Linked DNA regions of Natronomonas pharaonis DSM 2160. Each later gene encodes a partner of the first gene's protein in a complex. Links are inferred from orthologs where the notes say so. Each region holds a gene or a part of one and is shown in the gene's direction. Other genes may lie near its edges.

Evidence for each region. Proteins that work in one complex are often made in the same cells at the same time.
Region 2: the proteins of NP_RS00325 (region 1) and rpl12p are in contact, whole or in part, in a crystal structure (PDB 5H7L), measured with the Pyrococcus horikoshii proteins. The link is inferred for Natronomonas pharaonis DSM 2160 from one-to-one orthologs. Residues at the interface, in WP_048053510.1 of Pyrococcus horikoshii: Pro161, Met164, Met165, Phe168, Ser169, Ile172, Val195, Glu196, Phe202, Leu211, Ser212, Val213, Met216, Lys222, Phe223, Asn224; in WP_010886059.1 of Pyrococcus horikoshii: Leu100, Ala101, Gly102, Leu103, Ser104, Ala105, Leu106, Phe107, Gly108.

What each region holds. Positions count from the first base shown.
Region 1 is NC_007426.1:59,856-65,734, forward strand. What follows is about bases 1,336-4,277. They hold NP_RS00325 (elongation factor EF-2), read left to right. Parts: upstream 1,336-1,682; coding sequence 1,683-3,872; downstream 3,873-4,277. Other genes in these bases: NP_RS00320 (DUF5781 family protein), read right to left, coding at 1,336-1,533; NP_RS00330 (NADP-dependent malic enzyme), read left to right, coding at 4,007-4,277. In the rest of the region: NP_RS00315 (PQQ-dependent sugar dehydrogenase), read left to right, coding at 1-781; more of NP_RS00320, read right to left, coding at 778-1,335; more of NP_RS00330, read left to right, coding at 4,278-5,879. UniProt on the Methanocaldococcus jannaschii protein: Catalyzes the GTP-dependent ribosomal translocation step during translation elongation.
Region 2 is NC_007426.1:2,160,665-2,166,478, reverse strand. Bases 1,911-4,787 are described here. They hold rpl12p (50S ribosomal protein P1), read left to right. Parts: upstream 1,911-3,112; coding sequence 3,113-3,463; downstream 3,464-4,787. Other genes in these bases: NP_RS10970 (tripartite tricarboxylate transporter permease), read left to right, coding at 3,569-4,787; NP_RS10980 (50S ribosomal protein L10), read left to right, coding at 2,042-3,106; NP_RS10985 (50S ribosomal protein L1), read left to right, coding at 1,911-2,045. Also shown: NP_RS10995 (OBG GTPase family GTP-binding protein), read right to left, coding at 1-348; NP_RS14625 (hypothetical protein), read left to right, coding at 452-616; NP_RS10990 (50S ribosomal protein L11), read left to right, coding at 729-1,220; more of NP_RS10985, read left to right, coding at 1,407-1,910; more of NP_RS10970, read left to right, coding at 4,788-4,792; NP_RS10965 (PadR family transcriptional regulator), read left to right, coding at 4,921-5,412; NP_RS10960 (hypothetical protein), read right to left, coding at 5,428-5,814. UniProt on the Methanocaldococcus jannaschii protein: Forms part of the ribosomal stalk, playing a central role in the interaction of the ribosome with GTP-bound translation factors.

The sequences.
Region 1 (5,879 bases):
GACAATCATCATCGACGACATCCCGGGCGACAGCTTCCACAACGGGTCGCGGCTCGTCTTCGGCCCCCGGAACTACCTGTGGGTGACGACCGGCGACGCCGGCGACGAGCAGTTGAGCGCCGACCCGGACCGGCTGGCGGGGAAGGTACTCCGGCTCAACCCCGACGGCACCGCACCAGCGTCGAACCCCGATGTCGGCGACCCACGCGTCTACAGCTACGGCCATCGGAACGCGCAGGGGCTTTCGTTCATGCCGGACGGGACGCCGATAGCCTCGGAGCACGGCCCGGCGGCCCGCGACGAGGTGCAGATAATCGGTCCCGGCGAAGACCACGGCTGGCCGGCCGTCCGGAACGGCCCCGGTGTCAACGACGAGTACGAGCGCTACGACGCGGCCGACGGCGTGACGAGCCCGCTTGTCAACACCGGCATGGAAGAGACGTGGGCCCCATCGGGAGCCGTCTTCTACACCGGCAGCGAAGTGCCGTCGCTCCGGAACCGGTTTCTCGTCGGCGGACTCGGCTCGCAGACGCTATACGTCGTCACAGTCGGCGAATCGGTCCCTGACATCGGCGGGAAGCGCTACGACGCGCCGTGGCTTCACCCGAGCTACGAGGCGGTCGTCCACGAGCGGTTCGAGGACGAACTCGGCCGCATCAGACACGTCGAGCAGGGCCCGGACGGGGAGCTGTACGCGGTCACATCGAACCGCGATGGTCGGGCCGACGGCCCGTTCCCGACCGAATCCGACGACCGGCTGGTCCGCATCGTCGACGCCTAGTCGGCCGCCTGACCGGTATCGGAGAGAACGTATTCGCGGGTAGCGTCGACGAGGGCTTTCCGGTAGGCTGACTCGTCAGGGTCGTCTTCCAGCGACCGAAAGCGCCGCTTGAACGCCGAAAGCGACACCGACGGCGCATCGGCCGCCGCAGCGCTCGCGAGGTCGTAGAGCCGGTGGTCGGCATCGATTGCATCGTGTCGCTCCAAAAGCGCCAGCGCGAAGGCGGCATTGACGACCGTGATTTCCGGGTCAGCACCCGGTCGGAGCCGCCGGCCATCCTCGGGCGGTGATGGCGGCGAGTCGGCCAACGCTCGGGCCAACGACGACTCAAGAAACGACACCAGCTTGTCGGTCGGCCCAATATCGAGGGTGATGTCGTCGGCGTAGATATCTTTCATGTGATTTGCTATCTGGTAACAGTGACTCAGCTTCCGCTGTTCGACGCTGCGGCCGGCCAAGGCGAGAAACAGCGCCTCCTCGGTCGACTGGAGATGGGAAGGATGGGCCTGTTCGTAGCGAGCCATATGCGCGAACTCATGGAGGGCCAACTCTCTGGCCATCGCCGAGGTCGCCGCGCGCCGTGAGACGACGAGTTCGTGGCGGTCGTCGTAATGGCCAACCATCGTTCGCTCGTCAGGGTCGTCTCTGATGTCGACGACGACCGGCCGTTCGAGGCCGTACTCGGTGTCGAGCATATCGCGGGCGCTGAGAAACGGTGCGGCCGGTCCGTCACCCCGCACTCGAATATCCATGTCAACTATTACCAGTCGCCGCGGACGTTTGACTGTTTCGCAGGCGGCGACCCGCGAGCGGAGGACAGTTCGGCCCGCTCGGTACGCGTTGTCCACCCAAATCGCAAAACACTATCCTTTTCACCTTGCTTTCGGAACGTGACTGTATAATGGGCCGACGCAAGAAAATTGTACAGGAGTGTGAACGGCTTATGGACGAGCCGGAGCAGATCCGGAACATCGCCATCGCCGCTCACGTCGACCACGGCAAGACGACGCTTACCGACAACCTGCTGGCCGGCGCCGGCATGATTTCCGACGAGACCGCCGGCGAGCAGCTCGCGATGGACACCGAAGAAGACGAGCAGGAACGCGGCATCACCATCGACGCCGCAAACGTTTCGATGACCCACGAGTACGAGGACGAAAACCACCTCATCAACCTCATCGACACCCCCGGCCACGTCGACTTCGGCGGAGACGTGACGCGTGCGATGCGTGCTGTCGACGGCGCGCTCGTGGTCGTCGACGCCGTCGAGGGCGCAATGCCCCAGACGGAGACGGTTCTCCGGCAGGCGCTCCGTGAGGGCGTCAAGCCGACGCTGTTTATCAACAAGGTCGACCGCCTCATCTCCGAGCTACAGGAAGGACCCGAGGAGATGCAGCAGCGGCTGACCGGCGTCATCGGCGATGTCAACGAGCTCATCCGCGGGATGACCGAGGAGATGGACGACATCAACGAAGACTGGACGGTTTCCGTCGAGGACGGGACCGTCGGCTTCGGGTCCGCCCTCTACAAGTGGGGCGTCTCGATGCCGTCCATGCAGCGGACGGGGATGGACTTCGGCGAAATCATCGAGCTCGAACGAGCCGACAAGCGGCAGGAGCTCCACGAGCGAACGCCGCTTTCCGATGTCGTCCTCGACATGGTCTGTGAGCACTTCCCGAACCCGGTCGACGCCCAGCCCCGTCGTATTCCGCGTATCTGGCGTGGCGACGCGGACTCCGAGGTCGCCGAAGCGATGGAGCTTGTCAACGAGGACGGCGAACTCGTCATGATGGTCACCGACATCGGTATCGACCCCCACGCCGGCGAAATCGCCGCAGGCCGTGTCTTCTCCGGCACCATCGAGAAGGGCCAAGACCTCTATGTCTCCGGAACCGCCGGGACGAACCGGGTCCAGAGCGTCGGTATCTACATGGGCGGCGAGCGCGAGGAGGTCGAACGCGTCCCCGCAGGTAACATCGCCGCAGTCACGGGGCTCAAAGACGCTATCGCCGGCTCGACGGTTTCGTCCGTCGAGATGACGCCGTTCGAGTCCATCGAACACATCTCCGAGCCGGTCATCACGAAGTCCGTCGAGGCAAAGAACATGGACGACCTGCCGAAGCTCATCGAGACGCTCCAGCAGGTCGCCAAAGAGGACCCGACGATTCAGATCGAAATTAACGAAGACACCGGCGAGCACCTCATCTCCGGACAGGGCGAACTTCACCTCGAAGTCATCACCCAGCGTATCGAGCGCAACCAGGGAATCCCGGTCAACACCGGCGAACCCATCGTCGTCTTCCGTGAGGCGCCCCAGCAGGAGTCCCGCGAGGTCGAAGGGCGCTCCCCGAACAACCACAACCGGTTCTACATCACCGTCGAGCCGCTTGAAGACGATATCGTCGAGACCATCAAGATGGGCGATGTCTCGATGGACATGCCCGAGCTCGAACGCCGTGAAGAGCTGATGGAGCAGGGCATGGACAAGGATACGGCCCAGAACGTCGAGACCATCCACAACACCAACGTCTTCATCGACGACACGAAGGGTATCCAGCACCTCAACGAGACGATGGAGCTGGTCGTCGAAGGGCTCGAAGAAGCTCTCAACGACGGCCCGCTGGCCGCCGAGCCCGTCGAAGGCGCACTCATCCGCCTGCACGACGCCCGTCTCCACGAGGACGCTATCCACCGCGGTCCGGCACAGGTCATCCCCGCCGTCCGCGAGGCGGTTCACAACGCGCTCATCGACGCCGAAATCAAGCTGCTGGAGCCAATTCAGGAAGTCCGCATCGACGTGCCCAACGAGCACATGGGTGCGGCCTCCGGCGAGATTCAGGGCCGACGTGGCCGCGTCGACGATATGTACCAAGAAGGCGACCTGATGGTCGTCGAGGGCGTCGCCCCCGTCGACGAGATGATCGGCTTCTCCAGCGACATCCGAAGCGCCACGGAGGGGCGTGCGTCCTGGAACACCGAAAACGCCGGCTTCCGCGTTATGGCTGATAACCTCCAGCCGGAAACTATCGATGAGATCCGCGAGCGGAAGGGCATGAAGCTCGAACTGCCCGAGCAGATCGACTACTTCTAGACGCTCCGGCGGCCGTCGGTCGCTGACGGCCGTCCGGTTCTCCCGTGTGTATCCGGACGCCGCCGTATTCTTCGTGGTCTTTCATCGACGATTAGTCACCACCACTCATTACCCTGCGTGCCGCCAGTTTACCTATGGGACTGGAGGAGGACGCCCTTGAGTATCATCGTACCGACCCGCCGGGCAAGCTCGAGATTTCGACGACGAAGCCGACAAACACCCAGCGAGACCTCTCGTTAGCGTATTCACCGGGAGTGGCAGCCCCCTGTTCGGAGATCGCCGACGACCCCGAGGCCGCCTACACATACACCACCAAGGGGAACATGGTCGGGGTCGTCTCGAACGGCACGGCCGTGCTCGGACTGGGAGATATCGGCGCACAGGCCTCGAAGCCGGTCATGGAGGGCAAGGGCGTCCTCTTCAAGCGCTTTGCCGACATCGACGTCTTCGATATTGAACTCGATGAGGACGACCCCGCGGCCTTCGCCGAGTCGGTTGCCCGGATGGAGCCGACGTTCGGCGGTATCAATCTCGAAGACATTTCGGGACCGGAGTGTTTCGAAATCGAATCCTATCTCCGAGAGCAGATGGACATCCCGGTGTTCCACGACGACCAGCACGGCACCGCCATCATCTCCGGAGCCGCCCTGCTCAACGCCTGCGAAATCGCCGACAAGTCGATATCGGACCTCAACATAACGTTTTCCGGGGCCGGAGCGGCCGCGACCGCGACGGCGGAGTTTTACGTCTCGCTGGGTGTTGCCCCGGAAAACATCACGATGTGCGATATCGACGGCATCATCACCGAAGACCGGGTCGCAAACGACGACCCCCACAGCTACGTCGAGCCGTTCGCCGAGCCAGCCGGCGGCGACCTCGCGGATGCGATAGCGGGTGCCGATGTCTTTGTCGGCCTCTCTGTCGGCGGTATCGTCTCGCCCGAGATGGTCCAGTCGATGGCTGAAGACCCGATTATCTTCGCGATGGCCAATCCGGAGCCGGAAATCGGCTACGAGGCGGCCAAGCAGGCCCGCGACGACACGGTCATCATGGCGACAGGGCGCTCGGATTATCCCAATCAGGTCAACAACGTCCTCGGGTTTCCGTTCATCTTCCGCGGCGCGCTCGATGTCAGAGCGACCGAAATCAACCAGGAGATGAAGGTGGCGGCCGCCGAAGCGCTCGCGAATCTCGCAAAGCAGGACGTACCCGACGCCGTCGTCAAGGCCTACGGCGACCAGCCGCTGCAGTTCGGCCCCGAGTACATCATCCCGAAGCCGCTTGACCCACGCGTTCTCTTCGAGGTTTCCGGAGCCGTCGCGGAGGCGGCGATGGAAAGCGGCGTCGCGCGGGACGACCTCGACCTCGACACCTACCGAGAAGAACTGGAGGCACGGCTGGGCAAGTCCAGAGAGATGATGCGGGTCGTCCTCAACAAGGCCAAAAGCGAGCCCAAGCGGCTCGTCCTCGCCGAGGGCGACGACCCGAAAATGATTCGTGCCGCGTATCAGCTCGTCGAGCAGGGTATCGCCCATCCCATCCTCGTCGGGGACAAGCGGGCCATCTGGGAGCAGGCCGCCGAACTCGGGCTGGATTTCGACCCGGAAATCGTCGACCCGGCGACCGACGAACTCGACCCCTACGCCGAGCGGCTCTACGAACTCCGCAAGCGGAACGGGGTCACACGCCGCGAGGCCGACGGGCGGGTACGCGACGGCAACTATCTGGCAAGCGTCATGGTCGAGATGGGCGACGCCGACGCGATGTTGACGGGGCTAACGAACCACTACCCCACGGCGCTGCGGCCGCCGCTGCAGGTCGTCGGGACGGCCGACGACGCCGACTACGCGGCGGGCGTCTACATGCTCACGTTCAAAAACCGAGTCGTGTTCGTCGCCGACGCCACCGTCAATCAGTCGCCGGACGAAGAGGTCCTCGCCGAAGTGGCACAGCACACCGCCGAACTGGCCCGGCAGTTCAACGTCGACCCCCGTGTGGCGTTGCTCT
Region 2 (5,814 bases), 2.1 Mb from region 1 along the record:
CGGCACGTCGAGCAGCTGGAGGTTCGCCCCGCGGTATTCCAGCATCCCTGGGTTTACATCCAGCGTCGTGAACTCGTAGGAGCCCGTCTCGCTTTCGGCGTTCGTCAGGGCGTTCAGCAGTGTCGACTTGCCGACAGAGGGAAAGCCGACCAACGCGACGGTCGCATCGCCGTGTTTCTCGACGGCGTACCCACCACCACCGCTTCCTGACGACTGCCGTCGCTCTAGCTTCTCCTTCTTTTCGGAGAGCTTGGCTTTCAGCCGACCGATATGCTGCTCGGTCGATTTGTTGTACGGGGTGTTGGCGATTTCCTCCTCTATCGCCTCGATTTCCTCTTTGAGCCCCATTGGGTGAGTCCTAACGTCCCCGCGGAAAAAGCCGTTCGGTTGGCCGGCCGTCTCGGCTTCGGGAACGTACAGGGCTATGGCCTTCGAGCCGCAACGGTGCTGCATGGAGAGCAAGCAGAAGCTCGCGTACTCGCTCGCCTGTGTCGGCCTCGCGTTCGTCGGCGTCTTCCACATCGTGTTTTCGACGGCGTTCGACTACGGGCTCCGGTGGGTCGGCGGCGTGCTCGTCGCGGCGGCTGTCTTCGGGCTCTTTGTGGTTAGCGCCTGAGACGGCTGTTATCGGCGACTCCACCACCGCCGAAACCAGCAGCGGGTGTCCGACAGTCCCACGTCGGAACGAATCGACAACCCTTAAAGTCGCCCGGACACTCCGTTCGTGTATGGCTGGAACTATCGAAGTGCTCGTCGCCGGCGGGCAGGCCGACCCCGGGCCGCCGCTCGGCCCCGAACTCGGCCCGACGCCGGTTGACGTGCAAGCGGTTGTCAACGAGATTAACGACCAGACTGAAGCCTTCGACGGCACCGAAGTCCCCGTCACCATCGACTACGATGACGACGGTTCCTTCGATATCGACGTCGGTGTCCCGCCGACGGCGGCGCTTATCAAGGACGAACTCGACTTCGAGACCGGCTCCGGCGAGCCCAACGAGGAGTTCGTCGCCGACATGTCCGCCGAACAGCTCAAGACGGTCGCAGAGCAGAAGCTCCCTGACCTGCTTGCTTACGACACCCGCAACGCCGCCAAGGAAGTCGCCGGCACCTGCGTTTCCCTCGGTGTTACCATCGAGGGCGAGGACGCCCGAACGTTCAACCAGCGGCTCGACAACGGCGAGTTCGACGACGTCTTCGCCGAAGCCGAGCCGGCGGCCTAAGCCGAGCGTCGCTCTTTATTCGCTTCTCGCCGCGTGCGATATCGCTGTCGCTACCGATGGGAGCGGTCGGCATACCGCCGCTGGTTCGACGGCCTTAAGTAGGTCATCCCCATCCCTCGAAATGAGACAGGCGTAGCCTGTTTCACGCCGTAGTAGCCCATGTGGCTGCAACTACGGAGGTGAACGATGGCAGATTCGATAGAGGACGCAGTATCTCGCGCAATGAGCGAGTCACCCGAGCGGAACTTCCGTGAGACGGTCGACCTCGCTATCAACCTGCGCGACCTAGACCTAGCAGACCCCAACAACCGGGTGGACGAGAGCATCGTCCTACCTTCGGGTACGGGCCAGGACACGCATATCGTCGTCTTCGCAGAGGGCGAAACCGCCCTCCGTGCCGAGGACGTTGCTGACGATGTACTCGACAGCGACGACCTCGAAGACCTCGGAGACGACGACAATGCGGCGAAAGATCTCGCTGATGAGACCGACTTCTTCATCGCGGAGGCTGACCTGATGCAGGACATCGGTCGGTACCTCGGGACCGTGCTCGGCCCCCGAGGGAAGATGCCGACGCCCCTGCAGCCCGACGACGATGTCGTCGAGACGGTCAACCGGATGAAGAACACCGTACAGGTCCGGTCCGGCGAACGGCGCACGTTCCACACGCGCGTCGGCGCGGAGGATATGGACGCCGATGCTATCGCCGACAACGTCGACGTCATCCTTCGACGCCTGTTCACGGATCTGGAAAAAGGCCCCCAGAACATCGATACGGTGTACGTTAAGACGACGATGGGGCCAGCTGTGGAGGTGCCCGCATGAGCGCCGAAGCTCGCAAAACCGAGACGATCCCTGAGTGGAAGCAGGAAGAAATTGACGAGCTCGTGGCGTTCCTCGAACGCTACGAGTCCGTCGGTGTCGTCGATATCACCGGCATTCCGAGCCGCCAGCTGCAGGACATGCGCCGTGACCTACACGGCACCGCTGCGCTGCGCGTCTCGCGGAACACCCTGATGGAACGGGCTCTCAACGAGGGCGGCGACGGCCTCGGAGAACTCGTCGAGCACGTCGAAGGGCAGGTCGGGCTCATCGGCACGAACGACAACCCCTTCGGACTCTACCAGCAGCTCGAAGAGTCCAAGACGCCCGCGCCCATCAACGCTGGCGAGGTCGCCCCCAACGACATCGTCATTCCGGAGGGCGACACCGGCGTCGACCCCGGGCCGTTCGTCGGCGACCTCCAGCAGGTCGGCGCCAACGCCCGCATCGAGGGCGGCTCCATCAAGGTCGTTGAGGATTCGACGGTCCTTTCGGCCGGCGAGGAGGTCTCCTCGGACCTATCGAACGTCCTGAGCGAGCTCGGTATCGAGCCGAAGGAGGTCGGCCTTGACCTCCGCGGTGTCTCTTCGGAGGGCGTGCTGTTCTCCCCCGAGGAACTCGACATCGATGTCGAGTCCTACCGGACCGACATCGAGTCGGCCGCAAGCGCCGCTCGCAACCTCTCGGTCAACGCCGAGTATCCGACCGCGCGCACCGCGCCGTCGATGCTTGCGAAGGCCGCTGGCGAAGCCAAATCCGTCGGGCTGTCGGCTGCTGTCGAGAGCCCCGACCTCGCCGACGACCTCGTCTCGAAGGCCGACGCACAGGTTCGTGCGCTCGCGGCCCAGATCGACGACGAGGAGGCGCTCCCGGAGGAACTCCAGGACGTCGAACAGCCGGCTGCAGCCGATTCGGCTGCCGAGGCTGACGACGAGGACGATACCGGCAACGTAGAACAGACAGACGAAAGCGATGCTGACGATGCTGACGATGCCGACGACGCCGACGACGCCGACGAGGAAGACGGCGACGGTGGCGACGCGCTCGGCGACATGTTCGGGTGATTTACAATGGAATACGTTTACGCAGCACTCATCCTGCACGAATCTGGCGAAGAGCTCAACGAAGACAACCTCACTGACGTTCTCGACGCGGCCGGCGTCGACGTCGAAGAGTCCCGTGTGAAGGCGCTTGTCGCCGCACTCGAGGACGTCGACGTCGAGGAGGCCATCGAGACGGCCGCAGCCGTCCCCGCTGGCGGCGCTGGTGGCGCTGCCGCGGGCGGCGCTGCCGAGGCCGACGAGGCCGAGGAAGCCGACGAAGGCGGCGACGCCGACGAGGCCGAGGAAGCCGAAGAGGAAGCCGAAGACGACGGCGACGACGAGGACGGCGGCGAAGGCCTCGGCGAACTGTTCGGATAACGCCGACACCACCTTCTCCCGTTTTTTCTCTCACCCAGCGACAGCTACCGGCCCGGCCGTGTCGCTCCCGGCGGCTTATGTAGGATAGCGACGCCAGACGCTCCGATGGAAGTGGTTCTCGCGCCGAGAGAGACGGCAGTCGCCCTCGGGTTCGTCGCGGCGGGCATCGCGCTCGGCACCGCGAGCGGGCTTGTCCCGGGACTGCACGCCAACAACATGGCGCTGCTGCTTGCTGGCATTGCCCCGTCGGTACCGGGGCCGCCGCTGTACGTCGGGATGGCGATGCTTTCCGCTGGGGTTGTCCACACGTTCCTCGAAATCGTCCCGACGCTCGCGCTCGGCGTCCCCGACCCGGCGATGGCCGTCGCCGCGCTCCCCGGCCACCGGCTCGTGTTGGAGGGGCGTGGGCGTGAAGCGCTGCGCCTATCGGCACTCGGTAGCGGCATCGCGGTCGCGCTTGCGGTCCCACTCGCCGTTCCGATAACGCGGCTGATGACGGCGGTGTGGCCCGTTCTTCGGGCACACCTATCGCTCGTCTTGATGGCTGTCGCGGCGGCACTCGTCCTGACAGAGCCCACTCCGGGTCGCAAGCTCGTCGCCGCCGTCTCGTTCGGGTTGAGCGGCCTGCTAGGCGTCGCGACGCTTTCGCTTTCGCCCGAAGCGCCGCTTTCTGCTGGCGGAATGCTTGCGCCGCTTTTTGCCGGGCTCTTCGGCGCGCCGGTGCTCGTCGACGCCATTAGCGGCGACGGCATTCCGCCACAGGACGGCCCCGAAATCGCTGCCTCGGGGCGGAGCGTCACCGGACTCGCGGGACTGGGGACCGCTGCCGGCGCAGTTGTTGGCTACGTCCCGGCGGTCTCCAGTGCCATCGCCGCGACGTTTGCGCTGCTTGCCGTCCCCGGCCGGTACGGTGCCCGGGGGTTCATCGTCGCCACATCCGGCGTTAATACAGCAAACACGGTCTTTGCGCTCTTTGCGCTCATCGCCCTCGGGTCGCCGCGGACAGGCGTTCTCGTCGCTGTCGAGGCGGCGTCGGTCCCGCTTTCGGTCCCCCACCTGCTCGCTTCGGTCGGCGTCTCAGCGCTCGTTGGCGTGGTCGCCGTTCCACTCGTCGGCGACAGATATCTCGCTGTCGTCGGCGCGCTCGACCCTGCCCGGCTTTCGGTGGCGCTGCTTTGTGGCCTCGCGGCAGTATCGTTTCTCTTTGCCGGTGCCGTCGGTGTCGTAGCGTATGCCGCTGCCGCCGTTGTTGGCCTTGTTCCGGCCCGATACCGGGCGCGACGGGCGAATCTGATGGGTGTGTTAATCTGTCCAATTCTTTTCACGTAGCCGCCAAGCATCACGAGCAGCCGTCGTCGCACCTTCTTTTCACTGTTTTTGTTGACCTTCCATTACCGGACATTTATATAACATGACTCTCTTTGTGCGAGTATGCCTCACACGCAGGTGGTTGACGAATGAGCTCCCAAGGTAACGTCGAACCGACGCTGGAGCGGCTGGTGACCGAACTCGGGGACGGGGACGCAACACGCGACGACGCCGACCCGGCGGCACGGACCGAAGCGGTCGTCACAGAGGCTTCCGAGACGCTGTTCGAGGGTGGAACGCTCCATGTCGATGACGGACTTATCAAGCAGTCGCTGCCGGAGCTGCTGCTTTTGCTTGTCGGCCTTCGTTCGACGGACACCCACGGGAAAGGCATCATGGAGGACCTCAGCCGATTTTTCGGCGCACAGTTGAGCCCCGGAACAGTGTATCCGATGCTGCACGACCTCGAAGCGGACGACCTACTTGAGATGCGGGAGCTCGTCCAGACGAAGGAATACACTATCGATGACACAGAAGCAGTCCGGGGCGAGATTCAGGCGGCGATGCAGCAGCACCTCGCGCTCGGATTAGTCTTCAGCCGAGCGCTGGACGAGATTGATGTCGACGAAATGGACGACTGACGCTTCTCGCGGCGGCTACTGACTCGGCTCTGAGCGGCTCTGCTTTTTGAGATGCGCTGCGGCACCACCGACAGCCCCGAACACGACTGGATACGCGATGCCGGCAACAAACACCGCGGCCAGCGGGTCGGGGCCGATGCTGAACCCGACGGCCCACCCGTCACCGAACACGGCCGTTCCCGGACCAGGGTCGCCTTCGATGCCCATCGTCACCGTCGACGGCGAGTACGTGGCAAGCCACACCGCAAGCGCCGCGAGCGGCGCGTACGCAACCGTGATAGCGGCACCTGTCCCGGCAGCCCCCCAAAGCGACTGGGGAGCAAGAGCCGCGGTGGCGGCACCCCCGGCAGCGAGCAGCACGAGCGGCACGGCCACAACAAGCCAGCTAGGGTCGACGATGGC